2 regions of the Streptomyces sp. NPDC127092 genome follow, and region 2 is predicted to be linked to the other one. Evidence: riboswitches for the same ligand, from Rfam matches in the RefSeq annotation. Region 2 holds a riboswitch; the other holds the start of a gene.
The links. Region 2 has a riboswitch for S-adenosylmethionine ahead of ACFWJO_RS14505 (aminotransferase class V-fold PLP-dependent enzyme). Riboswitches for the same ligand answer to the same signal wherever they lie in the genome.

Region 1: another riboswitch for S-adenosylmethionine. It lies ahead of thrC (threonine synthase); the one in region 2 lies ahead of ACFWJO_RS14505 (aminotransferase class V-fold PLP-dependent enzyme).

The regions. Positions count from the first base shown of each region.
Region 1 covers NZ_JBHXFE010000006.1:131,749-140,107, forward strand. The annotation lists gene ACFWJO_RS07460 (trehalose-6-phosphate synthase) at 1-694, opposite strand, end outside; gene ACFWJO_RS07465 (FlgD immunoglobulin-like domain containing protein) at 948-4,286, shown strand; gene ACFWJO_RS07470 (hypothetical protein) at 4,359-4,739, opposite strand; gene ACFWJO_RS07475 (glucosyl-3-phosphoglycerate synthase) at 4,778-5,722, opposite strand; SAM riboswitch class I at 5,844-5,989, shown strand; gene thrC (threonine synthase) at 5,983-7,305, shown strand; gene ACFWJO_RS07485 (MoaD/ThiS family protein) at 7,329-7,607, shown strand; gene ACFWJO_RS07490 (cold-shock protein) at 8,007-8,210, shown strand.
Region 2 covers NZ_JBHXFE010000014.1:121,376-129,734, reverse strand. The annotation lists gene ACFWJO_RS14525 (c-type cytochrome) at 1-69, shown strand, start outside; gene ACFWJO_RS14520 (Rieske 2Fe-2S domain-containing protein) at 66-1,118, shown strand; gene ACFWJO_RS14515 (cytochrome bc complex cytochrome b subunit) at 1,115-2,740, shown strand; gene trpD (anthranilate phosphoribosyltransferase) at 2,876-3,940, shown strand; SAM riboswitch class IV at 4,028-4,144, shown strand; gene ACFWJO_RS14505 (aminotransferase class V-fold PLP-dependent enzyme) at 4,326-5,723, shown strand; gene ACFWJO_RS14500 (Lrp/AsnC family transcriptional regulator) at 5,818-6,099, opposite strand; gene ACFWJO_RS14495 (rhomboid family intramembrane serine protease) at 6,096-6,839, opposite strand; gene ACFWJO_RS14490 (hypothetical protein) at 6,991-7,233, shown strand; gene ACFWJO_RS14485 (NYN domain-containing protein) at 7,276-8,359, shown strand, end outside.

The DNA of each region.
Region 1 (8,359 bases), on a different contig from region 2:
TTCCCGCGGGGAAGAAGGGCACGGCGGTCCCCGACGCGTTGTCCATGGACGTGCTCTGCATGAAGGCGCCGCTCCACCGGGCGGTGTGGAAGCCCAGCTCGTCCGCGCCGAGCATGCCCCACACCAGCTCTTCCTCGATGTCCTGCGGCAGCATGTGCAGATAGGCCGGGTCCGCCCACGGCGTGTGCGTGAAGTGGCCGATCCGGAGGTCCGGGCGCAGCTCGCGGAGCATTCCGGGGACCAGGGCCAGGTGGTAGTCCTGCACCAGCACCGCCGCGCCCTCGTCGGCGGCCTCCGCGAGGGCTTCGGCGAAGGCGCGGTTGTAGCCGCGGTAGGACTCCCAGCGGCGGCGGAACTCCGCGTCGAAGACGGGCTCGCGCGGGATCTCGTACAGATGGTGGTGGAGGAACCACAGCACGGAGTTCGCGATGCCGTTGTACGCGTCGGCGTACACCTCCGGGTCGATGTCCAGCATGCGCACGCCCGGCTCGGCGACCCGGCGGCGCACGGCCTCGCGGTCGCCGTCGCCGAGCGCCGCGCACACCCACAGGGTGTCGTCGGCGGAGCCCTGCGACGAGACGGCGCTCAGGCCCGAGACGAGCCCGCCGCCGCCCCGCCGGGTGTCGAGCGTCCCGTCGTCGCGCACGCTGTACGAGACGGGGCCGCGGTTCGATGCCAGGAGGACGGAAGCCATACGGCGAACCTAGCCCGTCCGGTAAACGCTCAAACGTACGGATTCCAGACGGGCCGGGGTGCCGGGTACGCGGCTGCGCAGGGGGCGCGGGCCGCTGGTCATCGAGCCGACGTACGGCCTGAACCAGTTCGAAACCACCGACGGTGGCCGGAATCCCGCTGTTACGATCACCGCCTCGGACGGGAAGCACCGGAGGGGGCCGCGCGGGACGCGCGAGCACTGGTCACCCGCCCGATGCCTGAGGAACAGGCTCATGGAGGGGACTTCCTTGTATCTGCGCACCCGCGGAGCGCTCGCGTTCGTGACCGCCGTCGGCATGACCGTCGGCCTGTCCACCGCGCTCACCACTCCGGCGCTCGCCGCCGACCCCCTGCCGGCCGACGAGGTCGTCGTGCCGGACCCGGGTCGCCACCAGCCGCGCCTGGAACGGCTGATCGGCGCCGGGACCACCGGCTACCTCCACCGGCAGGACGGCGTGAACGACCTGCTGTGGACGGACACTGTCACCGGTGCCACGACGGCGCAGCCCGTGGCGGCCCAGTACGGGCACTCCGGGCTCTACGCCTCCTATGACGCCGGCACCGCCCGGATCGTCGACGTCGCCACGCGAGCCGTGACCGAGATCCCCCTCCCCGCGGGCCGGAGCTGGCTCAACACGTACACCGCCGACACCGTGGTCGCCCGCACCGATCAGGACGGCGAGACGTCGGCACTCAGCCTGGTACGCCTGGCGGACGGCGGCACCACCGAGACCCCGGTCACCGGCGTCCCCACGGACCTGGGCCTGGCCGTGCCCGTCACCCAGGACACCCGTGGCGCGATCCTCCGCTTCACCGCCGACGGCTCGGCGCGCTTCTACCTCGACTACGGGACCGCCACGCTCGTCCGGCTCCCCGGTGGTTTCCCCGTGACGGGGACCCTCCGGCTCGGCGCCGAGCACGTCCTGGGCTGGTCGGGCGGTAGCGGCAGCCTGTACACCGTGCCCCGCTCGGACGCCGCGGCCACGCCGGTGCGCACGGTCGTCGCCAGGCCGTACGCCACCTCCGAATACCCGGAGTTCGCCGTGGTCGGCGGTCACGTCGTCTACGTCCACTCCGCCGCCTCCTACGACGCGGACGGCGTGCTGCGGCAGAAGCTCCAGGAGGTCCCGCTCGGCGGCGGCCCCGTCCGCGACCTGCTGCCCGCCGGGGCGAAGGGCTTCGTCACGGCCCCGGACGGCACCGTTCTCGTGGTCGGCGGCAGCAGCGCCACCGACTGGGCGGTCCACCGCGTCTCTCCCGGGGACGGCGGCGCCCCCGTGATCGATGTCGTGAAGAAGGTGCCCCAGGTTCCCGCCACGTACAGCGGTCTGGCACTGGGCGGCGGCCGACTGAGCTACCTCTCCGACTCGGCCCCGGCCCTGAGCCCCGGGACGCCCGCCCTGTTCGACGTCGACACGACCGCGACCGGCACGCCGGCCGCGACCGCGCCCGAGCTGCGCCACCGTCTGTGGCAGACGCCGCACGGACTGCGGTCGCTGGGCGACGGCAACGCGGTGTACGGAGCCGGGACGAGCGTCAAGGCACCCACGGACGACTCCTACCGCTACACGGATCTGCCCACCGAGAGCACCGTCGTGGACGCCGCCGGCCGGTACGTCCTGGCCAGGGACGGTGACACGACCTACGCCGTCGACCTCGACATCGACAACCTGAACCAGAACGAGGTCCGGCTCACCCTGAACAAGTCGGCGGCAGCCCTGTGGGGCAGCCAGGTCTGGAAGTCCGCCACGGCCACCTCCACCGGCCAGGTCAACGCCTACGACCTCAAGAGCGGGGCCACCTCGGCGCCCGTCGAGCTGGGCTCCGGCTGCCGTCCCACCGAGCTCCAGGCCGTCGGCCGCTGGCTGTACTGGGCCTGCGGGGCCGACAAGGCCGGCGTCTACGACCGGACCCTGAAGAAGAACGTGCCCGTGACGGCGGGAGAATCGCTGCTCGGCGACGGCTTCGTCGTACGGCACGACCGGACCGCGCACAAGCTGCTGCTGACGAACGCGGCCACCGGGCAGACCAGCGACCTCGCCACCGTGCCCGCCTGGGCGGATGCGGACGGCCGGGGCGGCGCCTGGACCGTGGACAAGTTCGGCGCGAACGTCGCCTTCGTCGACGCCCAGAAGAACATCCACGTCAAGCGGGTGCCGGTGGCTCCGCAGCCGTTCGTCATGCTCGACACGTTCGAGCGCAGGATCAGCGGCGGCACGACCCAGCTGCGCTGGCGGACCTCCCGCTCCGTCGGCGCCTGGAAGGTCGAGATCCGGGAGGCCTCCGGCACCGTCGTCCGCACCTACCAGGGAGCGCGGGGCAACGGCGCGGGCGTCGCGATCGACTGGGACAGCAGGGACCAGCTCGGCCGGGGCCTGGAGGACGCCACCTACACGTACGTCATGACGGCGCAGCCCGCCGACGGCACGGGCGCCGCCCTGCGATCCACCGGAAGCGTCGAGTCGTTCGACGTCGGGCTCAGCACGCTGCCGGGCACGTACACGCCACTGACTCCCGCCCGGCTCATGGACACCCGTAACGGTCTCGGCACCTGGAAGGGGAAGGTCGGCCCGGGGGAGACGCGTTCCCTCGAGGTGGCCGGGGCCGGCGGCGTGCCGAGGAGCGGGCTGACGGCGGTGGTCCTCAACGTCACCGCGACCAACGCGACGGCCGCCGGCTTCGTCTCCGCCTACCCGGCGAGCACCTACCGGACATCCGCCTCCAGCCTCAACTTCGCGGCCGGCCAGACGGTGTCCAACCTCGTGACCGTGCCGGTCGTCAACGGCTTCGTGAACTTCTACAACAAGAACGGATCCGTCGACCTGATCGCCGACGTCGCCGGCTACTACACCGCCGGCACCGAGGCCTCGGCGTACCAGCCGGTGACGCCGGCCCGGCTGATGGACACCCGCGACGGCACCGGAGTGCCGCAGGCGAAGATCCCGGGCGGCGGCACGGTGACGCTCCCGGTGACCGAACCGGGAGCCACCGCGGTGGCCCTCAACGTGACGGCGACGAACGCGACGTCACCGAGCTTCGTGTCGGTCTACCCGTACGGCACCGCCCGGCCGAACGTCTCGAACGTCAACTTCCCGGCCGGCCGGACCGTGCCCAACATGGTCGTCGTCCCGGTCAGGGACGGGAAGATCACCTTCTACAACCGGGCCGGTTCGGTGGACGTCATCGCCGATGTCGCCGGCTACTTCAAGCAGGGCACCGGCTCGGTCTTCACCGGAACGAAGCCGAAGCGCGTGATGGACACCCGCACGGGTGCGGGCGTCGGGGTGGACCAGGCCAAGGTCGGCGCGGGGCAGACGGTGAGCCTCACGGTCGGTGACCAGTACAAGGCCGTGGTCCTCAACGTCACCGCGACGAACGCGACCGCGACCGGCTTCGTGTCGGTGTACCCGTACGGCACGACCCGCACCGCGGCGTCCAACCTCAACTTCGTCGCCGGGCAGACGGTGGCGAACATGGTCGTCGTCCCGGTCAGGGACGGGAAGATCACCTTCTACAACCGGAGCGGGTCCGTCGACCTCGTCGCCGACATGGCCGGCTACTACACCGGCTGACAGGAACACCTGCCGGGAGACGGAGGGCCTTTCCCGCACGGGAAAGGCCCTCCGCGCATTCCCCGCGCCTGCTCAGTACTCTCTGCGCCCCCGCGTCGCCGCCACGGCCACCACGCCCGTCGCCGCGAGTGCCAGGCCCAGTGCGCCCAGCAGCCACAGGCGCTCGGTGCCGGCGTCGGTCTCCGCCATCGCGCCGCCGTTGGTGCCGGGCGGGCCGAGGCGTGGAAGCGCGGACGGCGTGTGCGCCGGGGACGGGGTGTACGTGCTCTGCGGGGCCGTCCGGCCGGTCTTGCCCAGGTCGGGCCTGGTGTCGCCAAGGTGGACGCCGGCTTCGCGCTTGCCGAAGGGCTCGACGACATCGGCGGCGGCCGGGCCGGCTCCGGCGAAGGACAGTGACCCGGCCACGAGACCCAGGGCGGCCGTCAGGATTCCCGTTTCAGTCTTGAACCGCATGAAACGGAAATTTAGGCAGAAAGGCGCATTATCGGGTGTTACGCCACGCGGCGGCGCTCCGCGTACTCCGCGATCTCCGTCATCGGCGGGCGCTCCTCCGTGTCCACCGGGTACGTCCGCGGTGCGAAGCCGTCCTCGCCCCGCTCGAACTGGGTCAGCCGCGGCCGTACGAGATGGCCGCGCGAGAGCCGCAGCTGCGCCGTCCGGTAGATCGCCGCCGCCATCCGGCCCAGGGCCTGGCCGTCCTGGTGGCGGTGCTTGCGCACTCCCACGTCCACCTGTGCGAGCGCGTCCAGGCCGACCGTGTGCAGCGCGTCCACGAGCAGACCCAGCTCCACCCCGTAACCGACCGGGAACGGCAGCCGCTCCAGCAGGGAGCGCCGCGCCGCGTACTCGCCGCCCAGCGGCTGCACGAAGCCGGCGAGGCGCGGCCAGTGCAGATTGAGGAGCGGCCGGGCCACCAGCTCCGTCACCCGCCCGCCCTGACCCGGTGCGTCGCCCAGCGGGCGGTCGTACATCGCCTTCACGAAGTCCACGTCCGGGTCGGTGAGCAGCGGGCCGACGATGCCCGTCACGAAGTCCGCCGAGAAGTCCCTGAGGTCCGCGTCCACGAAGCAGATGACGTCCCCGCTCGTCACCAGCAGTGACCGCCAGAGGACCTCGCCCTTGCCCGGCACCGCCGGTATCCGCGGCAGGATCGCGTCCCGCGCCACCACCCGCGCGCCGGCCGCCGCGGCCACCTCCGCCGTACGGTCCGTGGAGCCCGAGTCGATCACCAGCAGCTCGTCCACCAGCGGCACGGCCTCCGTCATCAGCTCGCGGCGGATCACGGAGACGATCGCGCCGACCGTCGCCTCCTCGTTCAGCGCGGGCAGCACCACGCTGACCTTCGTCCCGCGCTTCGCGGCGAGGACCCGCTCCAGCGGACGGTCGGCCACGGACCAGGACCGCCGGGCCAGCCAGCGCTCCACTTCTTCCAGCAACGTGATCTCCATCTCGCGGATCGGACGACCGTCTCGCCCGTCCAGGGCTTCGGTTACAGTCTTGAACAACGCGGATGCCCGATGCATGTCGGGGTGCCGCCCGCGTCTCACAATCGAATACCGCTCATCCAGAGGGGCAGAGGGAAACGGCCCGTTGAAGCCCCGGCAACCCTCCAGTCGGTCACTACTCGTCCTCCAGCGAGGTCCCCGACTAGGGAAGGTGCCAAATCCGTCTCATGGCGAAATGCGTCATGAGGAAGATGAGGAGAAAGGGCCTCGCCTCCATGGCTGTACAGACCGTCGCACCCGCTTCCCCGCAGACGACCCAGGTCGACCTCGGTCCCGCGTCCGGCCTCTCCTGCCGCGAATGCGGCGAGACCTTCGCGCTCGGCCCGATCTTCGCCTGCGAGCTGTGTTTCGGCCCGCTCGAAGTCGCCTATGACCTGCCGACCGGTGACCCCGAGGCGCTGCGCAGGCAGATCGAGGCCGGCCCGGCCAACATCTGGCGCTACGCCCCGCTGCTGCCCGTCCCGGCCGACGTCGCCGAGAAGCCCAACCTGAACCCGGGCTGGACCAAGCTCGTCCAGGCCGACAACCTCGCCCGCGAGATCGGCGTCGAGCCCGGCAAGCTGTTCGTCAAGGACGACTCCGGCAACCCGACCCACTCCTTCAAGGACCGGGTCGTCGCCCAGGCCATCGAGGCCGCCCGCGCCTTCGGCTTCACCACCCTCTCCTGCTCCTCCACCGGCAACCTGGCCGGCGCCGTCGGCGCCGCCGCCGCCCGGGCCGGCTTCCGCTCCTGCGTGTTCATCCCGCACGACCTGGAGCAGGGCAAGGTCGTCATGGCCGGTGTGTACGGCGGCGACCTCGTCGCCATCGAGGGCAACTACGACGACGTGAACCGCTTCTGCTCGGAGCTCATCGGCGACCCGCTGGGCGAGGGCTGGGGCTTCGTCAACGTCAACCTCCGCCCGTACTACGGCGAGGGCTCGAAGACGCTCGCGTACGAGATCTGCGAGCAGCTCGGCTGGGTCATCCCGGACCAGCTGGTCATCCCGATCGCCTCCGGCTCCCAGCTCACCAAGATCGACAAGGGTCTGCAGGAGCTGATCAAGCTCGGTCTGGTCGAGGACAAGCCGTACAAGATCTTCGGCGCCCAGGCCGAGGGCTGCTCCCCGGTGTCGGCCGCCTTCAAGGCCGGCCACGACGTGGTGCGCCCCCAGAAGCCGAACACCATCGCCAAGTCGCTGGCCATCGGCAACCCGGCCGACGGCCCGTACGTCCTCGACATCGCCCGCCGTACGGGCGGCGCCGTGGAGGACGTGAACGACGAGCAGGTCGTCGACGCGATCAAGGTCCTCGCCCGCACCGAGGGCATCTTCGCCGAGACGGCGGGCGGCGTGACCGTCGGCGTGACGCGCAAGCTCGTCGAGAACGGTCTGCTCGACCCCACGCTGACCACGGTCGTCCTCAACACCGGTGACGGCCTCAAGACCCTGGACGCCGTGGCCGACAGCTCGCAGGCGACCGCCACCATCCGCCCGAGCCTGGACGCGTTCCGCGACGCGGGCCTGGCCCACTGAATCCGAGAGGTACGAAGACAGCCATGGCCGTGAACGTCCGCATCCCCACCATCCTCCGCACCTACACGGGCGGCGAGGCCGAGGTGCCCGCCGAGGGCGCGACCCTCGCCGAGGTCATCGCCGACCTGGAGAAGAACCACACCGGCATCGCCGCCCGCGTCCTGGACGACCAGGGCAAGCTGCGCCGCTTCGTCAACGTGTACGTGAACGACGACGACGTGCGCTTCGAGCAGGGCCTGGAGACGGCGACGCCGGACGGCGCGGGCGTCTCGATCATCCCGGCGGTCGCCGGCGGCTGCTGAGCCCTACCCGCGGGTACCTGAGATATCTGAATTGCCCCTTCCGCGAGAGAAAGCGGAAGGGGCAATTCTGCATGGTTGAGCGCGGTAGAGTTGGGGAAGTCCCCTCCGCTGCTCATGCCAGACGCATATGAGAATGCGTCCGCGCACGACAAGAAGCAGCCAAAGTGCCCGTGCCTTGTGTACCTTCTGCGCTTTTTGCCGGGCCCGACTTGCCCCGTAATCCTGGGGATTCTCCCCAATTCCCCTTTCCGGGCTGCCCAGAATTCTCGTCCGATTGACCTGTTGCAGAGGGCAGTTGGGCAGATACATTCAGCCGCGGTCGACGCGTTCCGGCGCAGGGTCTGACCCGGGTCCGCGAAGTGCGGTCCCGCGCAAGGGCCAGTAATAGGGGAGTTAGGCATGGCTCAGGGCACCGTCAAGTGGTTCAACGCGGAGAAGGGCTACGGCTTCATCGCGGTCGACGGTGGTGCGGATGTTTTCGTCCACTACAGCGCGATCCAGATGGACGGGTACCGCACCCTCGAAGAGGGTCAGCGGGTCGAGTTCGAGATCTCGCAGGGCCAGAAGGGTCCGCAGGCGGACATGGTCAAGCTCGCCGTCTGAGCGCGGCGCGATCGGCCACCGACGCACTTCCGTCGAGGGGCCCGCATCCTGACCGGGATGCGGGCCCCTCGCGCGTTTCCCGGCGGGTGCCGGCCGCCGGGTCCGCCCGGGGCTCGCGCGGATGGCCTGTCGTGTCCGGGGCCTGTCGC
Region 2 (8,359 bases):
GGTCTGGGCGCGCTGATCGCAGTTGCCATCTGGGTCGCGGCCCACACCGCTAAGGCCAAGAAGTCATGAGTACCCAAGAGAATTCAGAAGAGAACCTGCCGACCGAGCAGGACACCGCGCACGGCGCGGTGAAGGTCGCCGAAGACCCGTTCGCCGACCCGGGCCTCCCGCCCCACAAGCCGCGCATCCAGGACATCGACGAGCGGGCCGCCAAGCGGTCCGAGCGCGCGATCGCCTTCATGTTCACGCTGTCGATGCTGGCCACGATCGGCTTCATCGCCTCGTACGTGATCTTCCCGGTCGACCAGATCGTGTACATCTGGCCGTTCGGCCGGGTGTCCGCGCTCAACTTCGCCCTGGGCTGGACGCTCGGCCTGGCCCTGTTCTTCATCGGCGCGGGCGCGGTCCACTGGGCCCGCACCCTGATGTCCGACGTCGAGGTGGCCGACGAGCGTCACCCGATGGAGGCGTCGCCCGAGGTCAAGGCCAAGGTCATGGCGGACTTCGCGGCCGGTGCCGCCGAGTCCGGCTTCGGCCGCCGCAAGCTGGTCCGCAACACGCTGTTCGGCGCGCTGGCCCTGGTGCCGCTCTCCGGCGTCGTGCTGCTGCGTGACATGGGTCCGCTGCCCGAGAAGAAGCTCCGCTCCACCATGTGGGCGAAGGGCAAGCTCCTCATCAACATGAACACCAACGAGCCGCTGCGTCCCGAGGACGTCGCCGTCGGTTCGCTGACGTTCGCCAAGCCCGAGGGCCTGGAGGAGCACGACCACCACTTCCAGACCGAGATCGCCAAGGCCGCCCTGATGATCGTCCGGATCCAGCCGGAGGACATCAAGGACAAGCGCGAGCTCGAGTGGTCCCACGAGGGCATCGTGGCCTTCTCGAAGATCTGCACCCACGTCGGTTGCCCGATCTCCCTGTACGAGCAGCAGACGCACCACGTGCTCTGCCCGTGCCACCAGTCCACCTTCGACCTGTCCGACGGCGCCCGCGTCATCTTCGGCCCGGCCGGCCACGCCCTCCCGCAGCTGCGGATCGGCGTGAACGACAAGGGCTTCCTCGAGGCGCACGGCGACTTCGAAGAGCCCGTCGGTCCTGCTTTCTGGGAGCGCGGATGAGCACTGTGACCAACACGCAGAAGAAGGCGCCCGCCGGAGAGCGGATCGCCGACTGGGCCGACGGCCGCCTGGGGATCTACACGCTGGCCAAGGCCAACATGCGGAAGATCTTCCCGGACCACTGGTCCTTCATGCTGGGCGAGGTCTGCCTCTACAGCTTCCTCATCATCATCCTGACGGGCGTCTACCTGACGATGTTCTTCCACCCGTCGATGAACGAGGTGGAGTACGTCGGACCGTACGTCCCGCTCCAGGGACAGCTGATGTCCGAGGCGTTCAACTCGACCATGCACATCTCGTTCGAGGTGCGCGGTGGTCTGCTCATCCGGCAGATCCACCACTGGGCGGCGCTGATCTTCCTCGCCGGCATGTTCGTGCACATGATGCGCGTCTTCTTCACCGGCGCGTTCCGCAAGCCGCGTGAGATCAACTGGCTGTTCGGCTTCCTGCTGTTCTTCCTGGGCATGTTCACCGGCTTCACCGGTTACTCGCTCCCGGACGACCTGCTCTCCGGCACCGGTGTCCGCTTCATGCAGGGCGCGATCCTGTCCGTGCCGATCGTCGGCACGTACCTGTCGATGTTCCTGTTCGGCGGCGAGTTCCCCGGCGGCGACTTCGTCGCCCGGTTCTACTCGGCGCACGTGCTGCTGCTCCCGGGCATCATGCTCGGCCTGGTGGTCGCGCACCTCATCCTGGTGTTCGTCCACAAGCACACGCACTTCGAGGGCCCCGGCCGCACCAACAAGAACGTCGTCGGCATGCCGCTGCTGCCGGTGTACATGGCCAAGGCCGGAGGCTTCTTCTTCCTGGTCTTCGGTGTCATCGCGGTCATCGCGGCGATCGCCTCGATCAACCCGATCTGGGCCCTCGGCCCGTACCGCCCGGACCAGGTGTCCACCGGCGCCCAGCCCGACTGGTACATGGGCTTCGCCGAGGGTCTGATCCGTGTCATGCCGGGCTGGGAGATCAACCTCTGGGGCCACACGCTGGTCCTGGGCGTCTTCATCCCGCTGGTGATCTTCCCGGTGGTGCTGGCCGCCATCGCGGTGTACCCGTTCATCGAGTCCTGGATCACCGGCGACAAGCGCGAGCACCACATCGCGCAGCGCCCGCGCAACGCTCCGACGCGCACCGCCTTCGGTGTCGCCTGGATCACCGCGTACATGATCATGCTCGTCGGTGGTGGCAACGACCTCTGGGCCACGCACTTCCACCTGTCGATCAACTCGATCACCTGGTTCGTCCGGATCTTCTTCTTCGTCGGCCCGGTCATCGCGTTCATCGTCACCAAGCGGATCTGCCTCGGCCTCCAGCGCCGGGACAAGGACAAGGTGCTGCACGGTCGCGAGTCCGGCATCATCAAGCGCCTGCCGCACGGTGAGTTCGTCGAGGTCCACCAGCCGCTCAGCCAGGGCGAGCGCTACAAGCTCACCGCCCACGAGCAGTACGAGCCGGCCGAGCTGCCGCCGGCCGTCGACGAGAACGGCGTGGAGCGCAAGATCGGCCGCATGGAGAAGCTCCGGGTCAAGCTCAACCGGGGTTACTACGGCGCGGACAACCAGATCGCCAAGCCGACGGTCGAGGAGTTCAGGGAGATCGAGAGCGGCCACGGCCACCACTGATCACCTGACCGCCTGACCTGGTAGTCGCCACGGCGAGAGCCCCGTCCATTCGATGGACGGGGCTCTTTGCCGTGCCCGGAGATCGATAGGGTGGGAGACGACCTCGCAGTCCCGTACGTACACACAGGAGCGACCATGAGCGCTGTGCACCCCGCTGGAGGCGACACCGCGGCGGGCCGCTCCTGGCCCGCCCTGCTGAACGGACTCCTCGAAGGCCGAGACCTGTCCGCCGACGACACCGCCTGGGCGATGGACCTGATCATGCGCGGCGAGGCGACCGACGCGCAGATCGCCGGGTTCATGGTGGCCCTGCGGGCCAAGGGCGAGACGGTGGCGGAGATCTCCGGTCTCGTACGGACCATGTACGAGCACGCCAACGTCATCGAGGTGCCCGGGCCGGCCGTCGACATCGTCGGCACCGGCGGCGACGGGGCGAAGACGGTGAACATCTCCACGATGTCGTCGATCGTGGTCGCCGGCACCGGCGTCAGGGTCGTCAAGCACGGCAACCGCGCCGCCTCCTCCGCCTCCGGCTCCTCCGACGTCCTGGAGAAGCTCGGCATCAACCTGAACCTCACCCCGAAGCGGGTCGCCGAGGTCGCCGAGGAGGCGGGCATCACCATCTGCTTCGCGGTGAAGTTCCACCCCTCGCTGCGGTACGTCGCCGCCGCCCGCGGCCAGCTCGGCATCCGCACCACCTTCAACGTGCTCGGCCCGCTCACCAACCCGGCCAAGGTGCGCGCCCAGGCCGTGGGCGTCGCCGACCCGCGCATGGCGCCGATCGTGGCCGGCGTGCTCGCCGACCGCGGCAACTCCGCCCTGGTCTTCCGCGGCGACGACGGCCTGGACGAGCTGACCACCACCGGCACCTCCCGGGTGTGGGTGGTCAGGGACGGCGCCGTCCGCGAGGAGCGCTTCGACCCGCGGGACGTCGGCATCGAGCCGGTGACCCTGGACGCCCTGCGCGGCGGCGACCCCTCGTACAACGCCGACGTCGCCCGGCGGCTGCTCGCCGGCGAGACCGGCCCGGTACGGGACGCGGTGCTGCTCAACTCGGCCGCCGCGCTGGTCGCCCTGGAGCCGGGCGAGGGCACCCTCGCGGAGCAGCTGCGGGCCGGCATGGACCGGGCCGCCGAGTCGGTCGACTCGGGCTCCGCCCGCCGCACCCTGGAGCGGTGGATCGCGGCCAGCAACGCCTGAGCGCGTGTGAACGGCGGATTGCGACCCCGTCCCGGATGCCGGGACGGGGTTGCGTCGTCGTGATCGTCTGGCATAGGTTCTGGAACAGGTCATGAGTGACAGCGACAAAGCCCCGGCTGGCTGTCCGGCAACCCTCCGTCCGTGGCGGGGTGCCCCGGGTGAAGACCAGGCCGTACGAGCAGAAGCCTGCGGCAAGCGCGGACCCCTGCGCACACCCTGGGGTCCTTGGTCCTCTAGGGAGCGGTGTCTCGTGAGCAAGCGAATGCGCTAGGGCCTCCGGCCCCTTTCTCCACCTCAACACCCGTACGCGGCACCCCTTTCCGCGCTGCCGCCGCACGGGCCCCTCACGCCCTTTCGCGCCCCTTTTATGCCGGGAGACACCGTCATGTCCGCACGCCCGAACGCCTCCGCCACCGCTTCCGCCGCCGCTCCGGCCGACTCCGACCCCTGCTGCGACGCCCCGCTGCCGGTCCTCGGCCGTGACGTCACCGTCCCGCTCGTCACCGGCGGCGAGGTCACCTACGCGGCGCTCGACTACGCCGCCAGCGCCCCGGCCCTCCAGCGCGTGTGGGACGACGTGGCCGCCTACGCCCCGTACTACGGCAGCGTCCACCGCGGCGCCGGGTACCTCTCCCAGCTCTCCACCGACCTCTTCGAGAACAGCCGCGCCACGGTCGCCGAGTTCCTCGACTGCCGCCCCGGCGACCAGGTCGTCTTCACCCGCTCCACCACCGACTCGCTCAACCTGCTCGCCCAGGTGATCCCCGCCGACTGCCAGGTCTTCGTCTTCGAGACCGAGCACCACGCCTCGCTGCTGCCCTGGCGCGACGCCCGGGTCACCTACCTCAACGCGCCGCGCACCCCGGAGCAGGCCGTCGCCACCCTCGAGCGGGCCCTCGCCGACCGGGATCCCTACGGGCCCGCCCTGGTCTGCGTGACCGGCGCCTCCAACGTCACCGGCGAGCTGTGGCCGGTGCGCGAACTCGCCGCCGCCGCGCACGCGCACGGCGCGCGGATCGTCCTGGACGCCGCCCAGCTGGCGCCCCACCACCCCGTCTCCGTACGGGAGTTGGACGTCGACTGGGTCGCCTTCTCCGGGCACAAGCTGTACGCCCCGTTCGGCTCCGGCGTCCTCGCCGGGCGCGCCGACTGGCTGCGGGATTCCGAGCCCTACCTCGCGGGCGGCGGCGCCTCCCGCAAGGTGGCCCGCCGGGCCGACGGTGGTGTGGACGTGGAGTGGCACACCACCGCGGCCCGGCACGAAGCCGGTTCGCCGAACGTCATCGGCGTCTACTCCATCGCCTCCGCCTGCAAGGCCCTCACCGAGGCCGGCTTCGACTCCCTCGTCGCCCGCGAGCGGCACCTGATCGCCAAGGTCCGCGAGGGTCTTGCCGAGGTGCCGGAGGTGCGGGTGCTCTCGCTCTTCGGTGACGACGCCGACCGCGTCGGCGTCATCTCCTTCGTCGTGGAGGGCTGGAACAGCTCCCACTTCGCCGCCGCGCTGTCCGCCGAGTACGGCATCGGCGTCCGCGACGGCCTGTTCTGCGCCCACCCGCTGGTGCGCACGCTGCTCGGCAGCGACCCGCGGGACCCGGGCGAGTGCGGCGCCCCGGAGGCCGCCCCGGGCGAGAGGTCCCTCAACGCGATCCGGGTGAGCTTCGGCGCGGGCACGCCCGACGAGCACGTGGAGCGGTTCGTCGGCGCGGTGAAGGAGCTGGTGCGCGACGGCGCCCGGTGGAAGTACCGCACCGAGGACGGCCGCTGCGTCCCGGACCGCGGCTGAACCCGGCCCGTACCACGGCTGACGGGGTTCCCCCGTACGAGTGAAGCCGGCCTCCCGTGGGGAGAGGCCGGCTTCACCGCTGTGTCCGGGCGCCCTACGACTCCAGGCCGATGGCGAAGGCCGCGTCCAGCTCGTGCTGCGAGTAGGCGCGGAAGGCGACGTGCGTGTCGGTGGCCTCGACGCCGGGGATCTTGGAGATCTGGCCCGGGATGATGTCGGCCAGGTCGTCGTGGCGCCCGACCCGGACCATGGCGATCAGGTCGTAGGTGCCGGTGACCGAGAAGACCTCGCTGACGGAGTCGATCGCGGCGATCGCCTCGGCGATCTCGGGGATGCGGTCCACGCTGGTCTTGATGAGCACGATCGCGGTGATCACGGCTGGCTTTCTCCCTCGGTGGCCGCGGCTGGTGGTTTCACCTTATCCCCACGCCTGTAGCGCGCCCACGCGTAGACGAAGCCCAGCGCGAAGCCGATCACGTGCGCCAGGTACGCGACCCCCGGCCCGGCCCCGGCCGAGCGGGCCGCCAGCCACTGGAGCGCGAACCAGAACGCCAGCACGATCCAGGCCGGGAAGCGCAGCGGCAGGAAGAAGAGGAAGGGGAAGAGGCTGGTGACCCGGGAGCGCGGGAAGAGATAGAGGAAGGCGCCCAGCACGCCCGAGATCGCTCCCGAGGCCCCGACCAGCGTCTGCCCGCTGTCCGCCTGGTCGCCGTGCACCGCCGCGTAGCCGGCCAGCGCCAGATATCCGACGCCCAGGTAGAACAGGCCGAAGCCGGTCGCGCCCATGCGCTCCTCGGCCATGGCGCCGAAGACGTACAGGAACAGCATGTTCCCGAGCAGGTGCAGCCAGCTGCCGTGGACGAAGAGCGCGGTCAGCGGGGTGAGCAGGGCGCGCGGCTCGCCCTGGGTCAGCTCGGCGGGGATGACGCCCCAGCGCTGGAAGTACGCGCTCTGCGCCGCGAGCAGCTCGTCGCCCGTGCCGTACGCCGGACCGAGTCCCGACACCGGGCTGACGGCGAACAGCAGCACGCAGCACGCGATGAGTCCGTAGGTCACGGTGGGCCCGCCACGGGCGCCGCGCCAGGCGCCGAGGACCGCGCTCCGCCAGTCGATCATGGACAGATCATGGCGTACCGGGGCCCACCTGGACAGAGTGCCTCGCCGTGACACGGGGTACCCGCGAGGCCGTAGGGTTACGGGCAGTACTCCCGCAGTTCGACGGCGCACCGCGGGCCCGTAAAGCCTCGTACGGAAAGAGGACGGCACGATGACGACGGTTCCCCTGCCGACCGCCGAGACCCGCTGGCGCTGCACTCTCTGCGGCAATCTGACCCGCTTCGACGTGACCCGCTCGTCCAAGGTCGTCGAGTACGTCCATCTGGACCTCGCCGGAGAGCCCAAGGTCGAGGAGCGCGAGGTGGTCAGTGAGACCATCGAGTCGGTCCGCTGCCGCTGGTGCAACGCGGTGGACCAGATCGAACTGGTGGACAGGCCGGGCGCCGCTTCCTGAGGAGCGGCCCGGCGAGGCGAGACAGGGAGTGGGTGACGGATCGTGGAGCAGCCCGCGCAGGGTGCCGGGTCGGAAGGCTCGGCAGACGGCGCTGCGGAGGCGCTCGACCGACCGCTGCCCGAGGCCGTACGCCGCAAGGTCGTCGCGCTCGTCGCCGACGCCTTCGGCGGGCTGACCGTCGCCGAGCTGCCGGCCCCGCTGCGCCAGTACGCCCGCTTCACCGCCTCCCGCCGGGCCAAGTTCGCCGGGAACGCGATGGCCGCCGCCCTGGAGGGCGATCCGCTGTTCCGGCAGCGGATCGGGGAGCGGTTCAAGGAGTCCCAGCCCGAGCTGGCCGGGGCCGTCGAGTCCGGCGCCCCGCCGGCCGCCGCCGACCCGGTCGACGTGGCCGCGGCGGCGTACGTGCTGCGCCCGCCCGGCTGGGGCAAGCTCGTGGCCGCCGCGGGCGAGGAGGCCGAACGGGCCGACGCCGAGCGCGCCGACGAGGCCGGCCGCCGCGAGCTGGAGCGGCTGCGCGAGGAGGTCGCGGCGGCGAGGGACCGCGCCAGGGCCGAGACCGAGCAGCTGCGACGCGACCTGGAGGCCGCCCGCAAGGAAGCCGAATCGCTTCACCGGAAGCTGCGCAGCGCCCAGAGCGACGTCAAGCGCGGCGAGGCCGCGCTGCGCCGCGTCCAGGCGGAGATCGACGCGGCGCGCACCGAGGCCGCCGCGCAGGTGTCGGCCGCCGAGAGCGAGAGCCGGCGCCTCAAGGCGAGGCTCGGCGAGGTCGAGGCCGCCCTGGAGGCCAGCCGGCGGGCCGCCCGCGAGGGCCGCTCGGTGGAGGACATGCGGCTGCGGCTGCTCCTGGACACGGTGCTCGACGCCGCCCAGGGGCTGCGTCGCGAACTCGCCCTGCCGCCGGTGTCGATGCATCCGGCGGACACCGTGGACGCGGTGGAGCCGGGCCGGATGTCGCCGAAGGACATCGCGGCCCGTGCCCTGTCCGAGACGGATCCCGCGCTCCTCGACCAGCTGCTCGAACTGCCCCAGACGCACCTGGTGGTGGACGGCTACAACGTGACGAAGACCGGCTATCCGACGATGCCGCTGGAGAAGCAGCGGCTGCGGCTGCTCGGCGGCCTGTCCG